2 regions of the Arthrobacter sp. Z1-15 genome follow, and region 2 is predicted to be linked to the other one. Evidence: riboswitches for the same ligand, from Rfam matches in the RefSeq annotation. Region 2 holds a riboswitch; the other holds the start of a gene.

Region 1 (15,098 bases), 1.3 Mb from region 2:
CTGCTGCACCGCGAACTGGGGGAGCCCTGGCCTGATGTTTTCGAACCTGCGCTGCTTGCCCGGCTTGATGACTGGCTCGCACCGGAACTGCAGGCGCTGGCCTCCGGCGCGTCAGTGAACGGAATCGACCTCGCCGAACCGCTGCGCCGGCTGCTGCCCTGGCCGGAGGCATCGCGGCTGGGGGAGTTGGCGCCGGAACGGCTGCAGGTCCCCAGCGGATCCCAGGTTCGGATTACCTATCCTGCAGTGGACGACGACGGCGGCCGCCCGGTAGTGGCGGTCAAGCTGCAGGAGTGCTTCGGCTGGGCGGAGACGCCGCGGTTGGTTCAGGGACGGGTGCCGGTACTGTTCCACCTCTTATCACCGGCCCGGGCGCCGCTGGCCGTCACTGACGATCTGGCATCCTTCTGGTCAGGACCCTATCTTCAGGTACGTGCCCAAATGCGGGGCAAATACCCCAAGCACCCGTGGCCGGAAGACCCGTGGGCGGCAAAGGCCACGGCAAAAACGAAGGCCCGGATGTAGCGCCTGAGACGGAACGGATGCCGGGAGCCGGATGCCGGGAGCGGTAGGAGATGAATCACGTGAGTGGCTCCGTTGGCGGGCGGGCCTGCGCTCATAGGCTGGACAGGCGGCAATTTTCCTGTTCCCTGCCGCAGTGAAAGGCTCGTTACCCCGTGAAGCAAGACATCCGTGGCTTCCTGGCGGTCCCTGCCGGCCGCGGGCACCGGTTCCCCGCTGTGCGGGTGGCCGCAGGGATGCTGATTCCGCTGCTGGTACTGATTCTGCTGGGCCGCACCGATCTCACGATGTGTGCCATCTTCGGGTCGCTCACCGGAGTTTTCGGCCGCTCGGAACATCACTGGCGGAGGCTGCGCCATCAGGCCCAGTCCGGTGTGCTGATGTGCCTGACCGTGGTGGCCGGAGTCTCCATGTCCGTTGCCGGGCACGGCGACTGGGAGCTGGTTGCTGCCGCCACCGTTGTCGCCATGGTCATTTCGGTGGCGGCGGACTTCCTGCGCATCCGGCCCGCCGGTCCCTTTACCTACATCTTCGCGTTTACCGCCACCGCCGCCGCTCCTTTTGCGGGATCCGTCGGTGAAGCTGCCCTGGCCGTCTCCGGAAGCGCCGCAACCGCGGTCCTGCTGGGGATTGCCGGCCGGCTCCATGCCCGCCGCCACACCCCGGCCCTGCTGCGCCAGCAGGTTCCGCCGCCGGAAGCAGCACGAATCCTCGCCCACTCGGGACGGTACGCCGCCGCCGTCGCCGGCGCCGGTTCACTGGCACTGCTTCTGGGGCCGGGACACAGCTACTGGGCGATGCTCGCGGCCTGCGCACCGATTGCCGCAGCAGATGCCGCGCACGCTCCGGCCAGGGCCGGCCACTTCATCCTGGGAACGTACGGCGGCGTTCTGCTCTCCGCCCTGCTGCTGCAGCCGGAATGGAGTCCGGTGCAACTGGCAGTCCTCCTGGCACTGCTGCAGTTCGGCGGCGAGGTGTATGTCATCAGGCACTACGGGCTCGCCATGGTCTTCCTGACACCCGTGGCGCTGCTGATGACCGGCTTCGTCTCCGTCCAGCCGGTCTGGGAGCTGACCGTGGACCGGGCCGTTGAGACCACCATCGGCGCGCTGGTCGCCGTCGTCGTGATTCTGCTGACGACGGGCCGCGGCGCGGAACGGGTGAAGAAGCTGTTGCGGCGGCCAGCCCCGGCCGCGCCGGATCGGCAGTAGGCGGCCGAGCCGCTGATTCCGCCGTGAGAGCTCCCTGCGGCCGGCGGGCCCGGGTGTTTGGGCGAGCCCGCGGCTAGACTTTCGGGCATGACGGACCGTCCCCGGATCCTGGTCGTGGAAGATGACCGCAGCCTGGCGCGGATGCTGGCGGAGCTCCTGGAATCCGAAGGCTATGCAGTGACGGTGGCCTTCGACGGACAGCGGGCCCTGCACGAGGGGCTGACCCACCCGTTCGATGTCCTCCTGCTGGACCGCGGACTGCCGGCCATCGAGGGGCTCGATGTCCTGGCCCGGCTGCGCAGCCGGGGCATCTACGTGCCCGCGCTGGTGCTATCCGCTCTGGGAAACCCGGCGGACCGGGTGGAAGGCCTGGACCGCGGCGCCGAGGACTATCTGGCCAAGCCCTTCGACATTGACGAACTGCTGGCCCGGCTCCGGGTGCTGCGGCGCCGGAATGTTCCCCGCGCGCCTGCCCTGCCCGTGCCCGGCGGAGTCCTGGATACCACCGGACGTACCGTGACCACCGACTCGGGCGAGGTGGTGGTCCTCTCCGACCGCGAAGGTGCCCTCCTGGAACAGCTGGCACGCCGCCCCGCGCAGGTCTTTCCGCGCGCTGACCTCCTGGACGCCGTGTTCCCGGACGCGGACGACGACGGCGTGGTGGACACGTATGTCCATTACCTTCGGCGGAAGCTGGGCAAGGGCATCGTGCTGACGGTGCGCGGCATCGGATACCGGCTCGGAGCTCGGACGTGAAGCACCCCGGGGGCAACCCGGAAGATGCCGAGCTGACGCGCGCGTCGCTGCGCTTGGCCGTCCAGTTCACGGTCCTGGTTGTGGTGCTGCTGGGCCTGGCCGCGGGGCTGGTGTACGGACTGGTATCCACGCAGACCCGGGAAGCTGTGGAACAGACACTGTCCTCGGCCGCACAGTCCGATTCTCCGCGGGAGGCTCCGCTGGATGTCTTCCTGGCCGTGTACGACGACGGACGGCTGGCTGTTTCCCGCAACATGCCTTCGGGGCTGCCGGACGAGGAGGCGCTGGCCGAAGTGGCTGAGACCGGCGTCGCCCGCCGGGATACCGTGACCGCCGGGGACCGCACCTACGAGGTCCTGACCACCCGCCGCGGCCGCGACGTAGTCCAGGCGGCCGTTGACACGCGTGAATCCACCGAACAGCTCCGGCGCCTGGCCTTGGCACTGGTGGTTTCCGTGGCGGCGGCGGGCCTGGTGGCCGGAGCGGTCTCTGCCCTGGCGGCGCGCGCAGCTATGCGTCCCATGGCTGAAGCGCTGGCGCTGCAGCGCCGTTTTGTTGCGGACGCCAGCCATGAACTGCGGACTCCGCTGACGCTGCTCAGCACCCGGGCGCAGCTGCTGCGGCGCCGGCTCGTGTCCGACGCCGCCGGGCCGGCGCCCCAATCCAACGCTGACGGCAGCAGTGGCCGGCCGGACCAGGAAGCGGTGCAGGCGGCCGACGACGTCGTGGCCGACACCAAGGTGCTGACCGGGATTCTGGAGGACCTGCTGATGGCTGCCGATCCCCGGCAGACCGGCCCGGCGGAACCGGTGAACCTGGTTGTGCTGGCGGAATCAGCGGTGGCGTCGCTGCAGCCCGAAGCCAGGCGCCGCAATCTGTTCCTGGAGCTGGATACTCCGGCGCCGGAGGTTATTGTTCTCGGCGGTCAGTTTGCCCTGCAGCGGATCTTCACGGCTCTGGGGGCCAACGCGCTGGACTATGCCCGGTCACTCGTGCGGGTTTCCGTGCGGCCCAGCGGCAGGGAAGCGGTGATCAGGGTTATGGACGACGGTCCCGGCTTTCCGCCCGGATTCAGCCGGCATGCCTTCGAACGGTTCGCCTCTACCCGGAACCAGACCCGGAAGCCTGCCGGGAACCAGACCCGGAAGCCGGCCCGGAACCAGACCCGGAAGCCGGCCGGGGACCCCGCCGAAAAGGATGGCCGAACCGCTGAACCGGGACCGTCGCGCGGCGAAGAAACTTCAGCAGAGCCGCGGCACTACGGGTTGGGCTTGGCCCTGGTCGCAGAAATAGCAGCCCGTTACGGCGGCAGCGTCCGCGCGCTGCCTGCCGCGGGCGGTGCGGGCGGAGTGGTGGAAGTCCGGCTGCCGCTGGCCGGAAAGCGGCCCTAAGAATCCTCGAAGAATCTGATCCGAAAATGGATGTGTAAGCAACCCACTATTCGGAGGTGAAAACCACTATGGCAATCCGGGACAAGGCCAGGGGACCGCTTGGCTGGATTCTCGGCGTCGTCGGGGCCCTGGCACTGCTGGTTGGTTCTTTCTTCGCCGGCATGGCTACCGCGGATTCCCCGGCGGATCAGGAACAGGCCTCGGTGACCGAGCAGCAGAACGAGGGCACGGAGAACAACACCGAGACGGAAGACTCGGACGCCAGGCCCGACCGCGGTCCGCGTTCCGACGACGACAACGGCGGTTCGGACTCTGAGGCGGACGCCGACAGCGAACCGGATGCGGATGACCGTGATAAGAAGTCCGGCGAGAAGCCTGACTCCGGCGAGAAGCCGGACAAGGGCTCCCGGGGCAGCGACACTGAGATGGGCCGCCCGGACCAGGACCAGGACGCGGATCAGGGCCGGCACGGACACCATGACGGCCACCGCGGCGGCGGCAACGGTCCGGACGACGACGGCGGGCCAGGCTCCGATAACGACGGCCCCGCGGAGGAGGACGACGCCCGGGAACAGGACGAGCCTGCCGCCTAAGGACCGTCAGACCCAAAGGCAGCCAACTCCATCCAGACCGCCAACTGAACAAAAGCCAGCTGAACGAGAATTCAACTGAGACATTCCAACTGAGATATTCCAACTGGGACAATCCAACTGGGACGAGAAAAGGAACGCCCGGCCAATGGCCGGGCGTTCCTTTTGGTTTCACCGAAGGTTTGGGACGTTCGCTTCCCGCCCCTGCGGTAAATCTAGTGCTGCGTGATTACGCTACGCGGTAGTACGCGGCACCGGAACCGACGTTAGCGCTCTGCTGAACAGTCTGGTTGCCGTTCCATCCGCTGTGGATGGCCTGGCCGTCGCCGATGTAGATAGCGATGTGGGCAAAGCCCATGCCGCCGTCGGCGTAGTAGATGATGTCGCCGGGCATCGGGTCAGAGACCGGGGTTCCGTAGGCAGCAAGCTGCGCGGGGGCCAGGTCGCCAACTGAGTGGCCTGCTGCCCGGAGGGCAACTTCCACCAGCACGGTGCAGTCCTGCATGGCACCCATCTGGGAGAAGGCGGAGTTCAGCATGGTCTGGTTGGTGCCGGTAACAGCTGCGCCGGCTGCGGGAGCAGGAGTCACCGAGGAGGCCTGGGTGCTGATGCTGCCGAAGTCTGCAGTCTCTGCAGCGGCGGCCGGAGCGGCGTAAGCAGCTGCCGGTGCAGCTGCAGCAACGGGAGCTGCTGCTGCGGCGCCGCCGGCGTACGTGATGACGTCACCGGGGTAGATGATGGATTCCAGCGCAAGGCCGTTCTGCGCCAGGATGTCATTCAGGTTGACGCCGTACGTGGCGGCAATCTTGCCGAGCGTGTCGCCGGCCTGAACAACGTGGGTGGAGCCCGAAGCCGCGGGAGCTGCTGCCGGAGCGGCAACAGGAGCGGCAACGGCGGCAGGTGCGCTGTAGGACTCGGCTGAGTCGTTGGCAATGACACCGGCAGAGGCCGGAGCCGCCATGCCGAGCATCAGGCCGGAACCTGCTGCCACAACGGCAGCGGTGCTGCCGATGGTGCGTGCTTTGCCGCTGGTGGAGTTCGCAATTGCGGCCCACATTCCGGCGGTCTCGGCACGGTGGCGTCCACGAGTGTTGTTGAAAGACATTGAGTTACCTCTCCCGATACCTGCGAGGTGAGCTGTCGGATGCGGATGGGAGTCACCCGGTCAGCCGTAGAAACCTTTGGCTGACTTAACCCCAAGGATTCAAAGGAACCCGTTTGTGGTTCCCCCGCCTCTGCCGAAGTGTGAATATCTGTGGACCTTGGCCAGCGGCAGAGCTAGGTAACAAGCCAAGGGAGCCGCTTCAGATAACGGCACGACCACTACGCTACAAGACGATTACGGGAGGATAACTATTTAGTAACGGACCTCGCAGTACCGTGTGAGTGGCGCCTCTTTATGCTAGGGGTGGGCCGTGACACTATGGGCCGCGCCTGCCCCTCTCCGGTCCGGCTAGTTCGTCTGGCGGATCACGTTGGCAACGGCGAAATTGCCGAATCCCTGCAGGAGGTCGCCGGGCGCCAACCTCACGTCGCGCACCATTCCCGCGCCCTTCAGAACTGCACCGCGCTTCTCCGGCGGGCTGGACCGGTAATCCCCGCCGTCGGCAAGGACTACGGATTCAGCCTCGACAGCTCCCAGGATCTGCGAGCCGGAGCCGAGCACGGACCGCCCCGTCACCACTGGGCCGTTGGCCAGCCGGGCGCTGTCGCCGACCGCAACCGCATCTGCCCGGCCGGCTTTGAGCTGCACGCTGCCGGGGCCCAGCGTAATGTCGGATCCCAAAAGGATCATCCCGCCGTGTTCGGCGGAGACATAAGCCCCCGGGTAAAAGACATTGCGGTGGCCGATCACGCAGGAGCTCTCATTGTCGGCCTGAAGTACGACGCCGGGATAAAAAACATTTCCTTCGCCCAGCTGTACTTTTGCGGAAATCAGCGTTGATGACGGATCCAGGATCTGCTGCGTAGTACAAAGCTGCAGAACTTCCGCGACGGTGAGGAATCCAAAATCCTGGCGAATACTGTCGGCATCTGTTCGCTGAGGAGCTGGCATCTTCTTCTCTTTCTTCGTCATCTGGCCGGAACGCAAAGATCAGCGGGAACCGGGAGCACTCCTAGCCTACCCGCCCCTGCGCGTGCGCCGCCGCCCCGGGAAGCCCGGGGAGTGCAGGTAGCGCGCAAATTTCTTACAGCAGACTCATACCGTGCTGAGGACCTAATACACCATGATGGGAGCGGGAAAAACATTTACCGGACGGGTAAGGAATGCGCGCATGATGAGCCAAAGAGCCACCGGGACTGTTTTGGAGACCGCCCAACTCACTCTGGAACCTCTGCACCCGGACCATGCTCCGGAAATGGTGCAGGTCCTGGCGCATCCGGGACTTTATGAATTCACCGGCGGGCTGCCGCCGGGACTGGAAGTGCTGACTCACCGCTACATCCTCCAATCAGGCGGAGATCCATCGGGCGCGCAAATATGGTTGAACTGGGTTATCCGGGCTCGGGATACTGGATCCGCTGCGGGTTTTGTCCAGGCAACGGTCGATGCCGGCAGCTTGACGGCGGATCTCGCCTGGGTAGTGGGTGAGGAACATCAGGGTCGAGGCTATGCCACGGAAGCAGCTCAGGCCATGGTGGACTGGCTCATCCGGCAGGGCGTGGGCCGGTTTTCCGCCGGCATCCACCCCGCAAACGTTCCCTCCGCAGCGGTAGCGGCCCGTATTGGGCTCCTACGCACCGGGCTGCTTGATCCTGACGGTGAGGAGATCTGGAGGCTGAACTAGGACCGCAGATATGCCAGGGTGGCGAGGACCCGGCGGTGGCCACTGTCTGACGGGGCCAGTCCCAGCTTCGCAAAGATATTGCCGATGTGCTTGCTGACAGCAGTCTCCGAAACGGAAATGGCCGAAGCAATGGCTGTGTTGCCCAGCCCCTCGGCAACCAGCCCCAGAACTTCGAACTCCCGGGGAGTCAGGGACCTGATGGGGTCCCGGGTGCTGCGCCGGCTGAACAGCTGGGCGATGACTTCCGGATCCATCACGGTTCCCCCGGAGGATACGCGCCGCAGGCCGTCAACAAATTCCCCGACGTTGCCCACGCGTTCCTTTAGCAGGTAGCCCACACCCTGGGCCCCGGAGGCCAGCAGCCTGCTGGCGTAGCGGTCCTCTACGTAGGCGGAAAGGACCAGAACGGGAAAGCCGGGCACCCGCGCCCGCAATTCCAGGGCTGCTTTTAGTCCCTCGTTCGTGAAGGTGGGCGGCATCCGCACATCCAGCACCGCACCGTCTGCCCCGCCCGGCTCGAAGGCTGCCAGCAGGTCATCGGCGTTGTCCCAGGAACCCACGACGTCGAATCCTTCGCCCCGGAGCAGCAGCTCCAGTCCGGCGCGCAGCAGCGCATCATCCTCAGCTATTAGAAGGCGCACGGCAGTTCCACCCTGACTTTCGTGGGCCCGCCACCCGGACTGGCCAGCACCAGCCTGCCGCCAAACGCCGCGGCCCGCCGGGCAATCCCGGCAAGCCCGGTTCCGGAGCCCTCGGCAGCATCAACCGGTCCCACCCGCGCGCCGCCGCGCCCGTCGTCGTTCACCTGTATCACCAGGACATCCTCCCGAGGAGTTGATTCGGTGTGCAGCACCACGTCGATCCGTGACGCGTCGGAGTGCTTCGCCGCATTGGTCAGGGCCTCGGCGAGGACAAAATAAGCAGCTGATTCCACCGCCGCCGGGGCACGCTCCAGCCCGTGCACGTCCAGGGAGCAGGGGATGGGGGAGCGGCTGGTCAGCGCCGAGGCCGCACCGCCCAGGCCCAGCTCGTCCAGGACCGGCGGATAGATGTCATGCACGGCGGCACGCAGGCCGGCCAGCGCTTCGGACGCGGCATCCTGGGCGCGCCCAATGAAGGGCACGGCGGCGGCCGGGTCGGTCTCGGCAGCACGCTGCGCGAGCCCCAGCATCATGACGACGCCGACCAGCCGGTTCTGCGCGCCGTCGTGCAGTTCCCGCTCAATGCGGCGCAGCTCCGCGGCGTGCGCAGTGAGAGCACTGGCCCGGGCTGCGGAGAGCTCGGAAATGCGCTGCGACAGGTCGGCATAGCGGCGGGGCGAGAGGATGGCGAGAGTTCCCTCGCTGATTCTCCGGGCCATCCACGGAAGCAGAATCCAGGCGGCAACCCCGTACGCCGCTCCAAGCAGCATGGTCAGGAGGGCATCACCCCAGCTGTGAATGGCGATGGTCAGCTCCAGCGGCGAGTCCGGAGGGAACAGGGGCCAGAACGGGGCGGCCGCTATATACAGCACGGAGCCCAGGGGCAGCACCAGGGCCAGGATGCCTGCCAGCAGGGCAAAGGCACTGTGGAACAGAAGCCAGGACAGGTCGCGTTTGGACTCCGGAGCGCTGAGCAGGGCCGCCAACTGGGCGAAGGAATACCGGCCGGTGAGCCGGCGCCGTTCAAAGGGAACCACAGCCGCAGCGAATCCGGCGGCCCGTCCCTGCGCCCGGGCGGCAAGCCGGTCCAGGACCTCCAAGAGGCCGGGAACCGCATACAGCCCGACGCCGAGGGCGATGAACGGAAGCAGCACCAGCCCGGCAACCAGGATTCCCAGCGAGCCCAGCCAGTAGCCGGCCTCGCGCAGGAGGAAAGCCGCATCCCGTAGGCGGGTCTGCAGGCTGGCACGGCTGGGGAGTCTCACCTGATGAATTATGCCCGAGCGTCCGGACAGTGTCGGTATAGCCAGCTATACCCCAAACCGGGCTGTTGGCTGTATCGGATCGCGTTTCACCAATCCGTAGCGTCGGTGGAAGCAAAGACCCCGCCACTAAACCGCTCAAAGGATGAACCCCATGTTTTCCGATCCTTCCGAATTTCCAGACCTGGACGTCCCCGCCGCCCTGCAGCTGCAGGGCGTTTCGAAGAGCTACCGCTCGGGCAGCACCACGGTGCCGGCCCTCCGCGACGTATCCCTCGCCGTACCGGCCGGAACCTTCACCGCGGTCATGGGCCCCTCCGGTTCGGGCAAGAGCACCCTGCTGCAGTGTGCAGCCGGGCTGGACGCCCCCGACAGCGGCCGCGTGCTGCTGGGAAGCACCGAGATTTCCGGAATGCGCAGCAAGGCATTGACCCGCTTCCGCCGCGATCACGTGGGCTTTGTCTTCCAGTCCTACAACCTGCTGCCCCAGCTCACCGTGGCCCGGAACGTCACGCTGCCGCTGCTGCTGGCCGGACGGGGGAGCGACGACGCGTGGCTCGACTACGTACTGGAGTCCGTGGGGCTGGCAGGGCTGGGCGAGCGGAAGCCGCAGGAGCTTTCCGGCGGCCAGCAGCAGCGGGCAGCAATTGCCCGGGCCCTCATAACCCGGCCCGACGCTGTTTTCGCCGACGAACCCACCGGAGCCCTCGACTCCGGGACGGCCCGCCAGGTGCTGGACCTGCTCCGGCACACGGTTTCGGTCCTGGGCCAGACAGTGGTCATGGTGACCCATGATCCGGTGGCCGCCGGCCACGCCGACACCGTCATTTTCCTTGCGGACGGACGCCTCGACGGCAGCATGACCGGTGCAACCGCGCTGGACGTCAGCGAACGCATGGCCATCCTTGGGGAGCACTGACATGTTTTCTCTTGCCAAAGCCTCGATCCGGCACCACCGCGGCGGTTTCGCCGGAGTATTTGTGGCCGTCTTCCTCTGCGCCGCGCTCATCACCGCCATGGGTATCCTCATTGAATCGGGACTTCGCGGCGGCATCGCAGCCGAGCGGCTGAAGGGAGCCGACGTCGTAGTGGGCGCCCCTCAGTCGCACCCCGTGGTGGAGGACATGGATGCTCCCTTCTCCGAGCGTGTCCTGCTTCCGGCCGAAGCCGTCGCGCAGATCGCATCCGTTCCGGGGGTCGAGGAAGCTGTCGGCAGCGTTGACATCCCCCTGGCCACGGCAGACGGCACGAGCGTGTCCGCCGCCGGGTGGGAAAGCGCCGCCCTGGCACCGTACGCGCTGTCGTCGGGAGAAGTTCCCGCGGGTGAGAAGGACGTTGCGGTGGACGAGAGCTTCGGGGCGGATCCCGGCAGCAGGCTCGTCCTGAGCCACGGCGGTGTTCCGGCGGAGTACACGGTCACCGGCATTGTTTCGCCGGAGGCCGGCACCGAGGCCAACGACGCCGGTGCCGCGGGGCCCGCCGTTTTCCTGAGCACCGACGGCGCGGCGGCTCTCTGGCCGCACGGGGACACCGTGGCCACGGTGGGTGTTATTGCCGGCGCGGATGTCCGTCCGGAGCAGCTCGCCGCGGATATCGAGTCGCAGGTGGCCGGAGTCGTTGGCTACACCGGGGACCGGCGCGGCGATGTGGAGAACCTGGGCGGTTCCGCCGCCCGTTCCACGCTGCTGCTGTTCAGCGGGTCCCTGGCCGGGGTGGCGGTAATGACGGCGGTGTTTGTGACCGCCGGAACCCTGTCCCTGTCTATTCTGGGCCGCCGGCGGGAATTCGCGATGCTGCGTGCAGTGGGAGCCGGAGCCAACCAGACCCTGGGCCTGGTGGTCCGCGAAGTCCTGCTGGTTTCAGGGACGGCCGCAGTGCTGGGCGCTGCGCCCGGATTCCTGCTCGCCGGGTTCCTGGGCAGCCAGTTTGCCGCCGCCGGGGTCATTCCCGAAGGTTTCCGGCTGGCCTTCAGCCCGCTTCCGGCGCTGGCCGCCGTCCTGATCAGTATTGCGGCCGCAGTGGGCGCTTCGCTTGTTGCCGCCCGCGGCACCGTCCGCACAGCACCGACAACCGCGCTGCGCGAGTCGGTCACCGAGAAATCACAGCTGGGCCGCGGCCGCGTCATTACCGGGCTGGCGCTGCTGGGCTCAGGCCTTGCCGCCGCGCTGGTTCCGGTGGCGGTGCCCGGGACTGCCGGTCTCGCTGCCGCAGCCTCCAGCATCCTGCTCCTGATCATCGGTGCCGGAGTCCTCGGGCCCTGGCTGGTGGCGGGGGTGCTGAAACTGCTGCAGCCGCTGGTCCGCCGCAGCGCATCGGCATCGCTGATTCTGGCCGAGGCCAATGCCACGGCGTTCCCGCGCCGGCTGGCCTCGGGGATCATTCCGCTGGCGCTGGCCATCGCGCTTGGATCCGTGCAGTTCTTTATGCCGACAACCGTGGCTGCGGAAGCCGAGCGGCAATCCCGTGACGGAGTGGTGGCCGGTTACCTGGTCAGCGCCCCGGGCTCCGGAATCTCCGGGGAACTGGCGGACAAGGTCGCCGCGCTGCCCGGCGTGGAAGCCACGTCTCCCGTGGCCCGCTCCGCAATCCTCGCGAAAGCCGCGTTCCTGGGGATGGAGGACGGAGTGCAGCCCTACGCCATCCAAGGTCTGGCTCCGGAGGACCTGTCCGGAACCCTGGACCTTGGGGTGAGCGAAGGGACGCTGGACCGGCTGTCCGAGCCGGGCACCGTGGCGCTGAGTACGGCGCTGGCCCGGGAAACCGGTACAGAGCCGGGGGAGGAGTTCGCCTTCTACTACGGTGACGGAACCGAGGCGACAGCGGTCGTCGTCGCCACCTATGAACGGGGCCTGGGATTCGGCGACGTCGCGGTGGCCAACGACACCCTGCGCGGCCACACCACTACGGGTCTGAACGACCATCTGCTGGTCAGCGCGGAAGATGATGCGGATCCGGCAGCGCTGACCGCTGCGGTGGGCGAGTTGGGCCTGACGGTACTGGACAGGGAGGAGCTGGGCGCCGCCGGAGCAGCAGAGCGCAGCGCCGAGTCGTGGGTCTCCGTCCTGGCGATGCTGGTGCTGCTGGGGTACCTGGGTATCTCGGTGGTCAATACCCTGGTGATGGCGACCGCACGGCGCCGCCCCGAACTGCTGCTGCTGCGCACCCTGGGAGCCTCCGATGCGCAGCTGCGCCGCATGACGCGGCTGGAATCGGTGCTGGTAGCCGTGACCGCCGTCGTGCTGGGCACGGCGCTCGCCGTGCCGCCGCTGATGGGTATTGCCTTCAGCGTCTCCGGCCAGCCGGTGCCGACAATTCAGCCGGTGGCATATCTGCTGCTTGCCGGCACGACGGCGCTGCTGGGCCTGGGCTCCATAGCGGTGGCCACGCGTGCCGCGCTGCGTCGGCCGGCAGACTGACAATCGAGGTCCGGGCGGGGCAGCAGCGGCGGCTGCTGCCCCGCCCGGGCGCGTTCAAGGGCCTTCCGGGGCGCGGCTAAGATTGCAGCTCGGGCAAGACCCGGCACCCACCTCCACCACCGTGAACAGGATTTCTCTCTTTTGAGCATTGACCCCCCTTCCGTAGTCTCCTCCGAACAGTCGTCCCCGCAGCCGCAAACGGCCTCCGGCCGGGCGGTACCTGCAAAAGCAGCCGGCAAAACGCCCCGCGGCGCACGGGTCCCGGCACCGGATGCCCTGGATCCCCGCACCAAGACCGTGATCGGTCTCCTGCTGGTCTCGTCCTTCGTGGTGATCCTGAACGAAACCATCATGAGCGTGGCCCTGCCGCGGCTCATGGCAGATCTGAACATCACCGCCGGAACCGCGCAGTGGCTGACCACCGGCTTTATGCTGACCATGGCGGTGGTGATTCCCGCCACCGGGTTCCTGCTCCAGCGCTTCTCCATGCGCGGCCTGTTTATGACCGCCATGTCGCTGTTCAGCGCCGGAACCCTGCTGGCCGCACTGGCCCCGGGGTTCGGAGTGCTGCTGGCAGGACGCGTCATCCAGGCCGGCGGCACCGCCATCATGCTCCCGCTGCTGATGACCACCGTCCTCAACGCCGTCCCCGCCCACCGGCGCGGACGCATGATGGGAACCATCTCGATCGTCATTGCCGTGGCTCCGGCCATCGGCCCCACCGTCTCGGGCATCATTCTCAGCGTCCTTGACTGGCGCTGGATGTTCTGGCTGGTCCTGCCGATCGCAGTGCTGTCCCTGATCGTGGGAGCGCTGAAGGTCCAGAACCTGACCGAGTCCAAACGCGTCCCCTTCGACATCCTCTCCATTGTGCTGTCCACCTTTGCCTTCGGCGGACTGATCTTCGGGCTGAGCAGCATTGGCGAAGCCGCCTCCGGCAAGGCAATGATGCCGCTGTGGATTCCGCTAACCGCCGGCGTCCTGGCCATGGCCGGATTCATTCTCCGCCAACTGGTGCTTCAGCGCACCGACCGGGCGCTGATGGACCTGCGGACCTTTGCGAGCAAACCCTTCGTCGTCGCCATCGTCCTGGTTCTTGTCAGCATGATGGCCCTGTTCGGATGCCTCATTGTTCTGCCGCTGTACCTGCAGACGGTCCTCGGGCTCACCACGCTGAACACCGGACTGCTGCTGCTGCCCGGCGGGGCTGTCATGGCAGTTCTGTCACCGATCGTGGGCGGACTGTTCGATAAGTTCGGTCCGCGTCCGCTGGTCATCCCCGGAGCAATCGTGCTCAGCGCCGCGCTGTGGGGCATGACTGCCCTGGACGAAAACAGCCCTGTTGCCCTGGTGATCGTGCTTCACTGCCTGCTGAACACCGGACTCGGATTCATTTTCACTCCTTTGTTCACCTCGGCTCTGGGTTCCCTGCACAAGTCGCTGTACTCCCACGGCAGCGCCATCATCAACACGCTGCAGCAGCTGGCCGGCGCCGCCGGCACGGCCGTGTTCATCACCCTGATGACCACGGGGACCACCGCAGCGGTAAACGGCGGCATGGCGGCTGTACCGGCCGCAGCCGCCGGAGTTCACACGGCCTTCTTCTGGGGCGCGGTCATTTCACTGGTGGCCGTGGCGGCATCATTCCTGGTGCGCCGTCCCACCAATGAACTGCCCGACGGCGTAACCCTCCACTAACCGCACCGCTGCGGTCCCGGCTCAGGAAATGAAGGGGCCGGGACCGCAGCTCGGATTAGTTTCGCAATCCCTCGGCGGAATGTGCCCCGGGCACTATTTCATTGGCACCCTTCGGCTAAACTGTTTCGAAGGGGTGGTCCAGAATTATATGAATAAGGAACAAGACCACGTGGCTCAGAAAAGACAAGTTCTGCTGATTGACGACCTGACCGGTGATGACGCACAGGAAACTGTGAAGTTCGCCCTGGACGGCGCTCAATACGAAATAGACCTGACGACCGAGCACGCTGCTGAACTTCGCGAGAAGTTGAGTCCGTATCTTTCCAGCGGGCGCCGCCTGCGCGGGGGAGCTTCCGGGCGCAGCGCCCGGCGTGAATCTGCGCCGCGCAGCGATGACAGCCGAAAGATCCGCGAATGGGCGATTGACAACGGCTATAAGCCCAGCGCCCGCGGACGGATCAGCCAGGAAATTCGAGAGGCGTACAGCGCCGCTCATTAGTGCGATTCCGCGGCGTTCACCTGCCGCGGCCCGGGCAGGATGCTTTCACGGGGGCAGGAATGTTCCCGCCCGGGCGCACCCGGCAGACCTTTGTTCCGGTTTGCCCGGTCCGGTCATATGGCGTGACAATCCGCCATATTTCCCCGTCTCCGCGTCATATAACGCGCTTCTGGAGTTTCAGTGCGGCCTGCCGCATGCTGGTTCCAGCCCCTCCGCACGGCACCCGGCACCGGCCGGAGAGGGGACGCACCCGCGTTGCCGGTGGATGAGAGCCTGCGTCCACACCATCCAGAGCAGCTGAGAGACCTGCCTCCGCGACGCTG
Region 2 (15,098 bases):
CTGCGGCCCGGACTAGACGGAGGCCAGGGCGCCGCTGATTTCGCGGACAGCGGAGGCAGTCCCGGCGATGTGCCAGCGGAAGCCCTGCACCGTGGTGACCGCAGTACTGCCGCCGGCTGCACGCACGATCGCCTTGCCCGGAAGCCAGTCCCATTCCGGGCAGCTGTGCTGGAACCAGGCTCCCAGCCGTCCGGAAGCGACACCGCCAAGATCGCAGGAGCCCGAGCCCAGCATGCGGATGGTGGCGGTCCGCGCGGCGGCGGCGGTCCAGGGGCCGGCCACTTCCGGCCGCAGCAGCCAGGTGGGGTGCAGGTAGGTTCCGGCGCTGAGCCGGTCCAGGGGTGCGTCATCCAGCCGCGGGAGCGGCGAGCCGTTAAGGGTTGCCGGGTGCCCTTCACCGCCCACCCACAGCCGGTCTTCCTGCGGTTGGTAGATGGCTCCCAGCAGCACCTCGGGGTCCCCGTCCAGGGATTCGGGTTCGTCGACTTTCAGGGCTATGGCCGAACACCAGTAGGTGGAGCCTGCGAAGAAGTTGTAGGTGCCGTCCACCGGGTCGATGACCCAGGACCGCCCGGAGGTGCCCGTCACGCTGGCACCCTCCTCGCCCACGATCCCGTCGTCGGGACGCAGCCTGCGGAGCCTGTCCACCACCAGCTTCTCGGCGGCATGGTCAGCGGCGGTCACGACGTCGGACACGGTTGTCTTGGCCGTGGCGGTCAAACCCTGCGAGCGCATGCGCAGGGCCAGCGCACCGGCGTCGCGCACCAGCTCTGCGGCAAGGGTGAAATCGTCAGTTGCTGCATGAACACTCATGCAGCAACCCTATCGGGCGAACGTTGCCACAGGGGAAGCACCCAGCTCCAAACTTGCCGATGCGTACGGCGATACTCTTAGGTATGGGAAAAACTCCGGCACAGCGGGCGGCAAAGCACGGCGAGAAGGCTGCTCTGCCCCCTCATCTAGCGAACCAGTCCATGCCGCGCTCACCGCAGCAGGCCAAAAGCAACGCAAACCTGATCCTGATAGCGGCGGTCGCCACGACGCTGTTCATGTTCTTCTACCTGCACCTGATGGTGCTGAATCAAATGACCCAGCTTGCGGACGGCATGTCCATGCCGGATTCGCTGGTGGGCGGTTACAGCATGGAGTACCTGAACGATCTGCGCTCGGTCATGGACGAGGATGCGCTGGGCCAGCTCAGTTACGTGCACAAGACCGCCGGAACCATATTTCCGCTCATGTTCGGGTTCACGTGGCTGCTGATCATCGGCTTGAATGCCCGCGGCCGGTTGAAGCGCTGGGTGTTGTGGGCCGCGCCGATCCTCTTCGTGATCGTTGACCTGTGGGAGAACGTCGTTATTGATGCAGCCCTGGGTTCGGAGACGTTGGCCAGCGGCGATGCTGCCCTCGCCAGCACCCTGACCATAGCCCGCTGGGTGCTTTTCGCCCTAAGCCTGCTGGCCTCGGCCGTTGCAGTGTTCGGCAAGCGCGGACCGCAGGCTCCTTAACACGTTTCCCTGCTTAGAGCAGGGCCAAAGACGGGCACAACGGAAAGGCCCCGCCGGATCGGCGGGGCCTTTCGTTTGTTCGGTGTGAAACTCAGGTTAGCGAGCCGTCCTTGTACGGCTAGCGCACGTTGGCGCGGTGCGCGCCCACCGGTGCGCCCTCAAGGTTCGGACCCGAGTCATTCCCCGGCTGTGCCTCGTGCCGGCCTCCGGTTCCGGACTGGCCGGCCGGCTTTGACGGCCACCAGAACTTTTCGCCGAGGGTGAAGGCCAGCGCGGGAACAATGACCGTTCGAACCACCAGGGTGTCCAGCAGGACACCGATGGCCACGGTGATGCCCACCTGGGTCAGGGTCACCAGCGGCAGCACGCCGAGGACGGCGAACACTGCAGCCAGCAGGATGCCGGCGCTGGTGATCACGCCGCCGGTGGAGCGCAGGGCGCTGAGCATGCCCTGCTTGGTGCCCATGGTCATGGCGTTCTCCCGGGCCCGGGTGGTCAGGAAGATGTTGTAGTCCACGCCAAGGGCCACCAGGAAGATGAACGAGTACAGCAGCGTGAGCGTATCCAGTGCCGGGAAGCCGAGCACGTTCACAAACAGGAACCAGCTGATGCCGGTGCTCGCAACGAAGGTCAGGAGCACTGAGGCCACCAGCAGCACCGGCGCCACGATGCTGCGCAGCAGCACCAGCAGGACCAGGAACACCAGGATGATCACGGAGGTCACCACCAGGGTGAGGTCGTGCTGGTTGGCAGCGAGCTGGTCCACCCGTTCCGCTGCTTCGCCGCCGACCAGTGCGCCGTACTCCGGGTTCGCGGCCAGATCCGTGCGCAGTTCTTCGATGAAGTCGTTGGACTCGGCGGTGCCCGGTTCATAGGTGTCAATGACGTCAATGCGTGTCAGGCCGTCGTGTTCGGAGGCCGCTTCGGCTCCGGACACGCTCTCCAGGGCCGAAACTTCCTCGATTACGGCATCGGCGCTGTCGGAGTTCACCAGCACGATCACCGGCGAGGAGGATCCTGCGGGGAAACCTTCAGCGAGTGTTTCGGCGGCCGTAACGGCCTGCGGCTTTTCGGTGAACTGCTCGTTTTCGCTCAGGCCGATCTGCACGTTGAACAGCAGTCCGCCGGCGGCCAGCAGGACGACGACGGCGGCACCGGCAATGCGCTTGGGCGCACGGGCCGTAGCCTCGCCGAGCTTGCCCCAGAACTTGCCTTCTCGGGCGGCATCGCCGACCTTCGGCACGAACGGCCAGAAGAGTTTCCGTCCCAGCAGAACCAGGGCCGCGGGCAGGATGAAGAGGGCACTGAGAATGGCAAGGACAATGCCGGTGGCTGCTGAGAAGCCCAGGCCCCGGTAGCTCATGGTGTCGGTGAAGAGCAGCACGAGGAGGGCCAGGATGACGGTACCGCCGGAGGCGATAATGGCTTCCCTGGTCCGGGTCAGCGCCTTGCCCATGGCCGAGTACTTGGACTCGTGGATCCGGAGCTCTTCGCGGTAGCGGGCGATCAGCAGCAGCGCATAGTTGGTGGCGGCACCGAAGACCAGCACACTGGTGATCCCCACCGCCGACGGGTCCACGTCAATGCCGACCACCGGTGCCAGCAGGTCAACGACCTTCAGGGCGGACTGTTCGATGGTTGCCACCACCGCCAGCGGCACAAGCCACAGCCAGGGTGACCGGTATGTAATGAGCAGCAGCAGTGCCACGACGCCGGCGGTGACGGTGAGCAGGATGAAGTTGGCGCCGGAGAATACCCCGGCGAGGTCCGCGGTGAACGCCGCTCCGCCGGTCAGCTGCGCGGTCAGCCCTGCGGGCGCCGCCTCGGAGATTCCCTCGCGGAGGCTTTCCACCTCCGCCGAGACGGCATCGCCGTCGTCGGCTGCCGCCTGCAGCGTGACCGGAACCAACGCGACGAGCTTGTTCTCGGACACAATCGGAGGCACCTGCGGCGGGGGCCCCACGGCCCCGAGCTCGGTGGCTGCCGCGTTGATGTCCGCGATCGCGGCCTGATCGGCGTCGGTCATGGCCTCGCCGTCTTCCCGGGATACGACGATCAGTGCCGTCGATTCCTGGGCGTCGGGGAATTCTTCCAGGAGTTCATTGACCTGGGTCGTTTGATATTCCTCGTCGAGCCCGCCCACCGTGGACGCCTCGTTCTCCTGCGCCGGCAAAGCAAAGAGGCCGATGACGACCGCAAGGCTCAGCAGCAGCGTGATCCAGGCCGTTTTGGCCGATTTCACAATCCCTGCGTACATGTCTGCTCCTGGTGCAAAATAAAAGTATCTCCTCGGAAAAGTATCTCACTTATAGAGATACTTCAACATAGAGTTACGATAAGAGGGTGGAACAGAAGGATCTGCGGCGGGACATCGTCAACGCGATCCGCGGCATGGCCCTTGACGGGCAGCGTGTCGCGGATACTTTTGCGCACCGGGAGGGCCTCAACGCCACGGACATGCGCGCACTCACGATGATCATGGAAGCCGAAACGCGACGGGAAGCCCTGACCGCCGGGCAGCTCAGCACCATGCTGGGGACCTCAACGGGAGCGACGACGGCGGTTATTGACCGGCTGGAGCGAATCGGGCACATTCACCGCAACCGCGGCCATGCCGATCGCCGGAAGGTGACCCTGCACTTCGAGCCGCTGGCCATGCAGCTGGCCGCGGCCTACTTCGGGCCTCTCGGAGCGCTGACGGATGAGGTCATGAGCCGATACTCCAGTGAAGAACTCGAAACCGTACGCCGGTTCATGGAGGACATGCGCCAGGCCTACGCCGCGCATCAGGCGGCCCTGGCTGCCCCCCGCCCCGCTCCCGGCACAGGTACGGATCAACACGCACCGTAACGGGTGCAGCACGCGGACCGCAGAAACAGGTAAGCTGATAACCGCCTGCCGGCCAGCCCGGCGGCACGCCCTCGTAGCTCAGTAGGATAGAGCGGCCCTCTCCTAAAGGGCAGGTCGTCGGTTCGATTCCGGCCGGGGGCACCACACACGTTTCGGCGGCCCGCGTCAGGGCCGCGCATCGCTAGCCGCGCACCGCTAACCGCGGACCGCATCCTCGTCCGGGACCGTTTCCACGGCAAACTGCGTGCCGTGCAGCTCCGCATACCGGCCGCCCAGTTCCAGAAGCTCAGCATGGGTTCCCTGCTCGGCGATCCGCCCGCCTTCGATGACCAGGATCTTGTCCGCATTGCGGATCGTCGAAAGCCGGTGGGCAATGACGACGGCCGTCCGGCCTTCCAATGCCTCGCCCAGCGCTGCCTGAACCGCGGCTTCAGAGGTGGAGTCCAGGGCGGCCGTGGCCTCGTCCAGGATTACGATGCGCGGCTGGGCCAGCAGCAGCCGGGCAATGGTCATCCGCTGCCGTTCTCCGCCGGACAGCCGGTAGCCCCGCTCCCCCACCATGGTCTCCAGGCCGTCGGGCAGGGACCGGATCAGGTCCTCCAGCCTGGCGCGGCGCAGCGCATCCCAGACCTGTTCCTCGGTGGCTTCGGGATTTGCCAGCAGCAGGTTGGAGCGGATGCTCTCGTGGAACAGGTGCCCGTCCTGGGTCACCATGCCCAGCGCCTGCCGCATTGCGGCGAAGCTGACGTCGCGCACGTCAGTGCCGGAAAAGCGCACCGCTCCGGAGTCGACGTCGTACAGCCGGGAGAGCAGCTGGGCAATGGTGGACTTGCCCGCACCGGAGGTGCCCACCAGGGCAACGGTCTGGCCCGGTTCAACCCGGAACGAAATGCCGTGCAGCACTTCCTCGCCGCCGCGCGAATCCAGCACTGCCACATCCTCCAGCGAGGCCAGCGAAACCTTGTCGGCTGTGGGATACGCGAACCGGACGTCGTCGAACTCCACCCCCAGCGGACCGTCCGGAACGGGCACCGGATGCTCCTTTTCGCGGATCAGCGGCTTCAGGTCCAGGATCTCGAAGACCCGCTCAAAGCTCACCACTGCGCTCATGATTTCCACGCGGGCGTTCGCCAGCGAGGTCAGCGGCGCGTAAAGCCGGGTCAGCAGAAGCGCCAGGGTGACGACGTCGCCGGTGTTCAGGCTCCCGCTGAGGGCCAGATATCCGCCCAGCCCGTAGACCAGCGCCAGGGCCAGTGCCGAAACCAGCGTCAGTGCCGTGACAAACACGGCCTGCATCATGGCCATCTTGACGCCGATGTCGCGGACCCTGGCGGCACGGACGGCAAACTCCTCCGACTCCTGCTCGGGCCGGCCGAACAGTTTGACCAGGGTCGCCCCCGGCGCAGAGAACCGCTCGGTCATCTGCGTTCCCATCGAGGCATTGTGATTTGCGGCTTCGCGCCGCAGCCCCGCCAGCTTCCCGCCCATGCGGCGGGCCGGAATGAGGAAAACCGGCAGCAGCAGCATGGCCAGCACGGTCACCTGCCAGGACGTATTGAGCATGACGATCAGGGTCAGCACCAGCGCGACGACGTTGCTCACCACACCGGAGAGGGTTCCGCTGAAGGCCTGCTGCGCACCGATGACGTCGTTGTTGAGGCGGCTGACCAGGGCGCCGGTGCGGGTGCGGGTGAAGAACGCGATCGGCATTTTCTGCACGTGGTCAAACACCGCCGTACGCAGGTCCAGGATTACCTGTTCGCCGATCCGGGAGGAGAACCACCGCGTCGCCAGCGACACTCCCGCGTCCGCAACGGCCACTGCGGCAATCAGCAGTGCAAGCCGGATGACCAGGCCGGCAGTCGAGCCTGCAACTATGGCGTTGACGACCTCACCGGCCAGGACCGGGGTGGCCACCGCCAGGAAAGCCCCCAGCGTGGACAGCAGCACAAAGCCGATCAGCTGCTTCTTATAAGGAGAGGCGAAAGTGATGATCCGCCGGAGCGTCTCCCGGGAAATCTTGTTGTCGCTGCCCCTGGCTGTGGAGATCTTATGAAGGGAACTCCACGCCGCGCCTTCCATGCTCATGTTGCCGCCTCCGTTGTATGCACTCTTCAGTTTAAGCCTCGGCACCGACACTCCATTCCCGCCGCTCCTGCCGCGGTTTGCGGCGGGGTCTGCGGCCGGGCCTGTGGCAGGTTTGCGGCATCGGCTGCGGGGCCTGCGGCGGACACCGGCCGGACGCGGCGCCGCCCTGCGCCCTTCAACAGCGGACGGCGGATGTGCCGGCCACCACATCCACCGGCGGGTCCGCTGGTACACTTCCATTCGCTGCACCCTCTCCCGGGTTGCCGGCAGACGAGGAAGGCTTCCATGCCCACGGTGCTTCAACCACTGCATGCTGCGTCCGGTGACGCCGACGTGCAGTATGCCGTGGTGGGGGTGCGCACCGGGGAATTGAGGGCCGCCGCCGACACCGTGCTGCGCGCGGCAGGCCTGCAAACGCTGCACGTCGACGGCGATTCGGCGGCCATACGGGCGATGCGGGACCACGACGTCGTTCTGGGCGTGGTGGATTCGGCGATGCTGCGCACCGCACTGCCGGACCAGCTCCGCCGCCTTCGGCAGGAGCCTTCCGTCGCCGGCCTCCCGGTCATTCTGTTGTCCGGTGCCCAGGACCTGGACATTGAGGCGATGGTCCGTTTCGGCATTACCGACTTCGTTGCCGGCCAGGTGCAGGAAACTGATCTGGCCGCGCGGGTGGCGCTGGTCCTCGCCCGCAGCCGCGCCACCAGGCGGCGCAAGGTAGCGGCCGCCCGGCTGCGGGACGACACCCGTGCCATCTCTGCTGCACTGCGCGGCACCAATGACCCGGAACGCATGGCTGCCCTCGTGGTGCGCGGCCTCGGCCGCACCTTCAACGCCTGCCACGTCCGGCTGGAAACGTTCGCCGGGGAGCGGGTTCCCCAGCTGTCTGCCGCCTGGAACCGGGCCCGTCCGGCGGAGGACCTTCTGCCGGTTCCCCCGGAGGAAGCGCTCCACCTGTGCGCATCGCTCTGGGAGCGGGAGACCGTCCTGGTGGTGGAGGACCACCACAGCCCCGACGATCCGGACAGCAGGGTCCTGACGGTTGCTGCCCCGGCACCGCTGACCACCTCCGTATTCGCACCGCTGGCCCACGGGGACCAGGTGCTCGGCTATATCTGGATCGCGGGAACAACAGGCGCGCGGCACTGGAGCAGGACTGAGCTGTCCCTGATCCAGCATGTCTGCGGAAACCTTGCCCACGGGTTGGTGCAGGGACACCTCATTACGGCGCAGCGGGAGGTGCTGTCCCGGTTACGGGAGCTGGACCAGGCGAAAACCGATTTTGTGGCCACGGTGAACCATGAACTGCGGACGCCGCTGACCTCTATCACCGGCTACCTTGAGCTGATCCTTGACGGTTCCGCCGGTGAGGTTCCCCCGCACATGGTCGAGATGCTGGACATCGTGGGACGCAACGCAGCGCGGCTGAACCAGCTCATATCGGACTTGCTGACGATCTCCCGAAGCGACGCGCGTGCCAGCCGTGCCGTCGAAGAAATCGATGTGGCCGCTTTGCTGGGAGCGGTGGCAGCGGCTTTGGCGCCGGCCGCGGCAGCGAACGAGATCACGCTCGCACTGGGGCCGGTGACGGTGCCGCTCCTCGTCGAGGGGGACAAGGCTCAGCTGGAACAGGTCTTCACGAACCTGATTTCCAACGCAGTAAAGTTCACTCCCCCGGGCGGAACCGTGGATGTGCTCGCTGACGCGGTCAGCACGGATTCCGGACCGCAAATCCGGGTCAAGATAGCCGACACCGGCATCGGAATTCCGGAGGCGGACATTCCGAAGCTGTTCCGGCGGTTCTTCCGGGCCTCCAATGCCACGGCTGCCGCGATTCCCGGCACCGGCCTCGGACTGGCGATCGTACAGGACATCGTTCTTCAGCACGGCGGAGAACTCGACATCAATTCCGTGATGGGCCGGGGCACCACGGTCACGGTGCAGGTTCCGGCACAGCGCTAGCAGGGCTTGGGCTGCAGGCGGCTCAGACGGAAATCCGTTCCGGAAACGCATAACAGTTCAGCGAGGATCCGCGGCTGAAGCCCACCAGCGTCATTCCGGCGTCCGCCGCCAGCTCCACTGACAACGACGACGGCGCGCTGACCGCGGCCAGCACGGGAATGCCGGCAAGCTGGGCCTTTTGCACCAGCTCGAAGGACGCACGCCCGGAGACCTGCAGGACCGTTCCGCGCAGCGGCAGCATCCCGGCGCGCAGGGCCCAGCCCACCACTTTGTCCACGGCATTGTGGCGTCCGACGTCTTCCCGCAGGCACAGCAGCTCCCCGTCGGCACTGAACAGCCCCGCCGCATGGACACCGCCTGTGCGGTCAAACACCGTCTGCTTCCGGCGCAGTTTCTCCGGGAGTCCCGCCAGCACCGAAAGGGGGACCCGCACGTCGTCCTCCCCCAGGGAGAAGTGTGATGACTTGCGCACCGCTTCAATGGACGCCGTGCCGCAGATGCCGCAGGAGCTGGACGTGTAGACGTGCCGTTCCATGGATGTGTCCGGAGGCGCCGTTCCCGGCCGCAGCTGCACGTCCACCACGTTGAAGGTCTGCTGTCCGGACTCGTCGACGCCTGCGCAGTAGCGCAGGCTGATCAGCTGTCCCGGGTCCCAGATGATGCCTTCCGAGACGAGGAACCCGGCGACGAGGTCAAAATCGTCACCGGGTGTCCTCATGGTGACAGTAAAGGAGCGGCCGCCGACACGGATCTCCAAAGGCTCCTCGCCTGCCAGCACGTCTTCGCGCTTGGTGACTGTTCCGTCCGTGCGGAACTTCGTGATGTGCGCGCGCCGGGTAACCCGTCCCATTCCGTCTCCTTAACCGCCGTTCCTCATGTGCCCCTGGCCCCATTTAAACCCAGTGCTCGGGCCTGCACCATCCCCGGTGACTGCTTAGTGTGCCGGAGGTTCGTTGACGGTCCAGGGCAGCGGCAACGCAGTGACTGCCTCGTCCTTGGTGCACCCGGCGTCGGGTACCACCATGATCGCATCGGCATCAGCAATGCCGCGCAGCATTCCTGACCGGAAATAGGGTGAGGGCAGCGCCCGCCCGTTTTCAATCCGGCAGGGCACCAGACGGGTCCGTCCCGGCAGCGGCTCAATGTCCACGCCCGCCAGGACGTGCCGTTCCGGCGACAGGGGCGCACCCCGCAGCCCGTCCAGAAGCGGTGACAGCACAGTGAACACCGCCATCATTGCGGCGAGCGGATTTCCGGGCAGGGCTACGAGCAGCCGTCCGTCCGGAAGCCGCGCCAGCATGGTGGGATGGCCCGGGCGCATGGCGATGCCGTTGATCAGCATTTCCGCGTCCATGTCCTCCAGTGCCTGCCGGAGGTGGTCCGCCTCGGATCTGCCGGTGCCGCCTGTGGTGATGAGGACGTCGCCGGAGGACATGGCGATGGACGTTTCATCCGTGGCATCGGTGCTCAGGGCGGCCACCACGTCCTCGTAGCGGTCGGACAGGCGCCTGACGACGTCCATCCGGCCGCCCAGCATCGTGACCAGCTGCGGCAGCTGCGGCCCGAAGGTATCCCTGACCTGGCCGGATTCCGGGATACCGTACTCAATGACCTCATCACCGGTGAGCAAAAGCGACACGCGCGGCGCACGGAGCACCGGCAGGGTGTCGTGCCCGCACACTGCGGCCAGGGCGATGTGCGCAGGATTCAGCAGTGTGCCGCGCCTGATCGTCACTTCCCCGGCTGCTGCCTCTTCCCCGGCGGGACGGATGTGTTCGCCGGTCCGGGGCTCATCGCTGCGGGCAGATTCGCTGAGGGACAGCACCGGGCTGTCTCCTCCGGAGAGGATCCCGCTTTCCGAGCGCAGCACGCTGTGCGCTCCGGCGGGAATCACGCCGCCGGTCAGGATGGCGACGGCCTGACCCGGCTGCAGCGGCCGGCGTCCGGACTCCTTGTGGATCTGCCACCGTTCCGTCTTGGGTTCCTGATGCGTCACCAGCCGCCACGGCGGGGCACCGGCCACGGCCCAGCCGTCCATCGCGGACGAGGCATAGTGCGGGACCGGCTGCAGGGCGGTGATGTCCTCGGCCAGCACCTGTCCCAGTGCTTCGGCCAGGGGAACAGTTTCATAGGGCAGCGGCCGGCCCGCCGAGAAAGCCAGGCTGCGCGCCTGCGCCCAGGGCGAGTTGGGCTGCAGCGGAAGTATCACGGGAGTGGAATTGTCAGTTGTCATTGAAGTCTCCGGTTTCGCCGTAGTTCTTGCATTCGCGTGCCGCCACGCGCATTGCTGCGCCCATGGCGACGGCGTCGTCTGCCTGTCCGCTGCCCGCCGCCAATCCTGCCGCGAATCCGGCCACAAAGGTAGTCAGCGGAGCAGCGGGACGGACCACCGAGTGCGCGGCGGCGGATGCCAACTGCAGCACTGCGTCGACGTCCACCGCGGTTCCTTCCAGCTCCAAGGCGGTCAGCAACCGGCCGCACCACGCTTCGAGTTGTTCTTCCTGGCTTGCCATTCCCTGCTCCTTAAGCTGGCCTTCTCCCACACGCCGGGCCTTAGATGTCTGCGGGGCGGCCGGTTTCCACCGACCATCGCCGGGCGTCCTCCCACGTGTCGATATCAGCCGTGCTGTGGGCGGGCACCGCAACGTCCCTCCTCTGCACCCTAGCAAGGAGCCTCTTCATCGAGAGATTTTCCAGCCCGCCAGGCCTGTCGTGCTGCCGTACCGCCGCACCCAAATCAGCGGTCAGATACAGTGCGGCCAACGGCTGCGCCCGGCCGGATTCGTCAACCGCCATCAGTGACCGGGGTTGCTCTCCCTCCGTTGCGCAGCCCTGGGAATCGGCGGCCGCGGCAGCCAGCAGCGTACCGACAGCGGCACCGATGAACGGCATGTCGCAGGCAAGAACCAGTGTCCAGCCCGGCGGCGGCCTGCCGATGCGGGCATCAAGCGCCGACAGCGCAGTCGAGGCTGCTGCCACCGCTGCCGCCGGCCCGGAGAACGGCGGGTCCTCCCGCACCAGCAGGGCGTCCGCACCGGCGCCGGCGACAGCCGCGGACAGGCTCTCGGGACCGGCGACGGCTACCGCTGAAGCCGCAGCCGCAGCATCCAGGGCAACGCCCAGCAAGGTACGGCCGGACACCTGCAGCAGCGCTTTGGGCGTCCCGTCCAGCCGCGAAGACCTTCCGCCGGCCAGGATAATGGCGTTGAAGCGGGGCAATTCCCCGTTGGCGTCAGGCATCAGGCTGCTGTGCCGGCGTCCAGGAACTGGTTCCACTGCGGCGCCGGACGTTCAAGTTCACGGATTTGCCATCTCGCGCCCCGCGGAGGCTGGGGCCGGAACCTCAGCTGCCACCCCATCTGGCTGAGTGTCCGGTCGCCCTTGGCATTGTTGCAGCGCAGGCAGCAGGCGACCATGTTCTCCCAGCTGTCCCCTCCCCCTCGTGACTTGGGCAGGACATGGTCCACTGTCGAGGCGGCTTTCCCGCAGTAGGCGCACTGGTGACCGTCGCGCCGCAGGACCCCGCGCCGGGTTGCCGCCGTGCCTTCCCGATACGGGATCTTCACATACCGGTGCAGCAGGATCACGGAGGGCCGGGGAAGGATTTCAGTGGGGCCCACCACCGGGTCGCCGCTCTCCGCGACAACGCTGGCTTTGCCGGAAAGCACCAGCACCAGTGCCCGGCGGAAGCTCACTACCGCCAGCGGCTCGTAGCCGGCATTCAAAACGAGAGTGCGCATGCAATTCCTCTTCGCATGCCGGTCCGTCGGCGGAGCAGTCCACCGACGGAGGAGGACGATACTTCGGATGATATGGAAAAGAGTATGCCCCGATCCGGGTCTTGGCCATTTCCCGCGGCAGTACGGGGCTTAAACGGCTCAAGGGCCCTCCCCGAAGGAAGAACCCTTGACGGCCGGTGATGGAACCGGCGGTACAGCTGGTGGCGGAGTGCCTATCCGACCCGGATGTATACGCCTCCGGAGCCCAGCTCGGCCGGTGCTACGACAGTCGAATTGCCGTTGAAACCACCGTGGATCGCCTGGCCGTTACCGATGTAGACAGCGATGTGGGCCATGCCCATGCCGCCGTCGGCGTAGTAGATCAGGTCGCCCGGGACGGCCTGAGAAGCGCTCACGGTGCTGCCCAGGGACAGGTAGCCTGCAGGCCAGTCGTGGAAGCTGATGCCGGCTGCAGCAAGCGAGTTTGTCGCCAGCATGGTGCAGTCCTGCGAGACGCCAAGCTGCGCGTAGGCCGCTGCGGCAATGATCGCAGCCGTCCCCGAGGAAGCGGCGGGGGCTTCCTGTGCAGCAGCGCCGGATGCGGCGGGTGCCACAGCGCCGGATGCGGCGGGTGCCACAGCGGCTTCCGTCGATTCCAGTGCCGGGGCTGCGGTCTGCTGTGTTGCTGCGTCCAGCTCTGCGCCGCTCTGTGCCTGCACTGCAATTTCCGGCTGCGGTGCAGCAACAGGTGCCTGGATAACGCCGGCCGCTGCGGGGCGGTCGAAGTTCACCGTGGCGGTGTGGGGCACCGTCAGCGGCGCGGCAGCAGTCAGATCGAGGGTGCTGGTCTGGACGTCGCGAGCCAGTTCGGATCCGGAGGCGTTAGCCGCGACGCCGGTGCTCAGGACAAGTCCTGATGCGGCGACAACGACAGCTGCCTGGCGTCCTACGGTTCCGGCGTTGGCGGTTACGGCCTGGGCCAGCGCCGTCAGCGGTGCGGTGCGTTCTACCGGCGCCCGGTGGCGGGCGCGCTCAAGTGTTGATGACATGTTGGTGCAATCTCCGTTATCTGGCAGCTGCGCTTAGCTGACGCGGACGAAGCTTGCGCCGCCCAGGTAGGAGAGCGGGTGCAGAACGGTGTTCATACCGTTGAAGCCGCCGCTGATGACCTGGCCGTTGCCCACGTAAATGGCTACGTGGCCGGCAGTGATGACGAGGTCGCCGGGCTCAGGCGAGCCGACAACGGAGCCGTAGGCGTAGAACTGTGCCGGTGCGAGGTCGCCAACCGACTTGCCGATGGAACGCAGTGCCTTCTCGACCATGGCGGTGCAGTCCTGGGCGACGCCGATCTGGCCGTAGGCGGAAGCCACGAGGGCTGCGCCAACGCCGCTGGCAGCGGGTGCCGGAGCCGGAGCCGGAGCGGGTGCTGCCGGTGCGGGCGTGTTGGCTGCGGGGGCTGCAGCGGGCGCGGTGTAGACGTTGCTGCTCACGGCGGCCTGCTGGGTCTGTACGGCAGCAGCCTGCTTGGCCTGCTGGGCCTGAGCGGCAGCCTGCTCCTGGGCAACTGCGGCGGCGGCGGCAGCGGCTTCCTCAGCTGCAACCTGTGCGCGGTAGTCCGCACCGGAAACAGAGGAAACGGACTGAAGCGTTGCCAGTTCGAACGGCGCCTGTGCCGACACCGAAACGGCTCCGGTGGAGGTGACTGCGCTGAGCGGAGTGGCTTCGAGGGCCTGGCGTTCGGTGCTGACGGCTGCCTGGGCGGGCAGGCCCGCTGCGAGGACGAGGCCGGAAGCGGCGACGACGACGGCGGCCTGGCGGCCAATGGATCCAGCGTTGGAGGTAACGGCCCGGGATAGTGCTGAAATCGGGCTCGTCTGAGTGGTGACCGCGCGACGGCGGCCGTGAGCTACTGATGACACAAGTTTGCCTCTCCCAATGCCTACGAGGTGAGCTGTCGGATTCGGATGGGAGTCACCCGGCTGCTGGACCGTAAGGCCCGTGCAACTTAACCCCTAGGGCTTCTTGCGAAACCCGAATGTGGTTCCCCCGCCTCTGCCATGCGATGTAGCGAACGGATCTCAAACAGTGGCAGAGCTCGGCGATCTGTTCGAGAGTGCCCGATCTTTGGCCGATCAGGCACGAGGAAGAGCGTACAACAACATTTGCTTAATGTCACGTTCCGGTCACGGAATGGTTATCCTGCGGTCACAACCAACCGAGCGGATCGACAACTTCCCCGTTAACCATGACCTCGAAGTGCAGATGGCAGCCTGTGGAGGCGCCTGTGGTGCCGCTGGCACCAACCAGGTCTCCGCGTTCCACGCTCGCTCCCACACCCACCGCGAGGTTGGACATGTGGTTGTAGGTGGTCTCCACGCCGTTGCCGTGATCCACGACGATCCGGTTACCGCCCCCGCCGGCGTGCCAGCCGGCGAAGGTAACGGTGCCGGAAGCGGCAGCGGTGACATCGGTGCCGCAGGCTGCTGCGAAGTCCTGGCCGCGGTGCAGCTCCCCGGCGCTGCCGGTGATGGGGCTGACCCGGTAGCCGAAACCGGAGGTTTGAACCAGGTCCGCAGCCAGCGGAGTGGCAAGAGTACCCTTCGCGGCACCTGCGGCTATCTCCGTGCCCGAGGCCACCACTACTTGGCGCAGCTTCGCATCCGGATCAAACTTGCTGCTCAGCGCAGCGCGCTCGAAGTCAACGCTGGCGTTGGGATCAGCGGAAACCACTACAGCTTCCTCGACGGCGGCAGGCTGCATCTCCTGGACTGGCTCGCTGACGGCTGCGGTGGTGGGAAGGGCCACGGTAAGGATCAGGCCCGATGTTGCTGCGGTGATGGCGACCTTCTGTGCTGCATCACCGATGGAGTTCGATTTGGTTTCAGCCCGGCGGCGGCCTGAGGCCTGTCCGTTCCGGGGACGCGGGGCGGTAGCCGGAGCAGACGCGCGGCGTCTGCCCGGGGCAGCGTGC

What was found. A riboswitch is a leader RNA that binds a small molecule or an ion and turns the genes downstream of it on or off. The one in region 2 is predicted to bind cyclic di-AMP.
Region 1: linked by a shared signal. The riboswitch ahead of M1D40_RS08560 (LysM peptidoglycan-binding domain-containing protein) and the one ahead of M1D40_RS02495 (NlpC/P60 family protein) in region 2 are both predicted to bind cyclic di-AMP.

The regions. Positions count from the first base shown of each region.
Region 1 is NZ_CP096454.1:1,855,860-1,870,957, forward strand. It holds gene hrpB (ATP-dependent helicase HrpB) at 1-525, shown strand, start outside; gene M1D40_RS08540 (FUSC family protein) at 678-1,733, shown strand; gene M1D40_RS08545 (response regulator transcription factor) at 1,821-2,489, shown strand; gene M1D40_RS08550 (sensor histidine kinase) at 2,486-3,880, shown strand; gene M1D40_RS08555 (hypothetical protein) at 3,949-4,473, shown strand; gene M1D40_RS08560 (LysM peptidoglycan-binding domain-containing protein) at 4,700-5,575, opposite strand; cyclic di-AMP (ydaO/yuaA leader) riboswitch at 5,579-5,728, opposite strand; gene M1D40_RS08565 (hypothetical protein) at 5,924-6,526, opposite strand; gene M1D40_RS08570 (GNAT family N-acetyltransferase) at 6,747-7,259, shown strand; gene M1D40_RS08575 (response regulator) at 7,256-7,900, opposite strand; gene M1D40_RS08580 (sensor histidine kinase) at 7,888-9,165, opposite strand; gene M1D40_RS08585 (ABC transporter ATP-binding protein) at 9,317-10,081, shown strand; gene M1D40_RS08590 (FtsX-like permease family protein) at 10,083-12,578, shown strand; gene M1D40_RS08595 (MDR family MFS transporter) at 12,720-14,276, shown strand; gene M1D40_RS08600 (histone-like nucleoid-structuring protein Lsr2) at 14,425-14,775, shown strand.
Region 2 is NZ_CP096454.1:516,152-531,249, reverse strand. It holds gene M1D40_RS02560 (inositol monophosphatase family protein) at 13-813, opposite strand; gene M1D40_RS02555 (hypothetical protein) at 975-1,508, shown strand; gene M1D40_RS02550 (MMPL family transporter) at 1,627-3,765, opposite strand; gene M1D40_RS02545 (MarR family winged helix-turn-helix transcriptional regulator) at 3,852-4,358, shown strand; tRNA gene M1D40_RS02540 (tRNA-Arg) at 4,426-4,502, shown strand; gene M1D40_RS02535 (ABC transporter ATP-binding protein) at 4,554-6,446, opposite strand; gene M1D40_RS02530 (sensor histidine kinase) at 6,732-8,408, shown strand; gene fdhD (formate dehydrogenase accessory sulfurtransferase FdhD) at 8,431-9,258, opposite strand; gene M1D40_RS02520 (molybdopterin molybdotransferase MoeA) at 9,343-10,641, opposite strand; gene M1D40_RS02515 (DUF6457 domain-containing protein) at 10,631-10,921, opposite strand; gene mobA (molybdenum cofactor guanylyltransferase) at 10,962-11,648, opposite strand; gene M1D40_RS02505 (HNH endonuclease) at 11,648-12,148, opposite strand; gene M1D40_RS02500 (NlpC/P60 family protein) at 12,361-13,176, opposite strand; gene M1D40_RS02495 (NlpC/P60 family protein) at 13,210-14,046, opposite strand; cyclic di-AMP (ydaO/yuaA leader) riboswitch at 14,050-14,207, opposite strand; gene M1D40_RS02490 (M23 family metallopeptidase) at 14,333-15,098, opposite strand, start outside.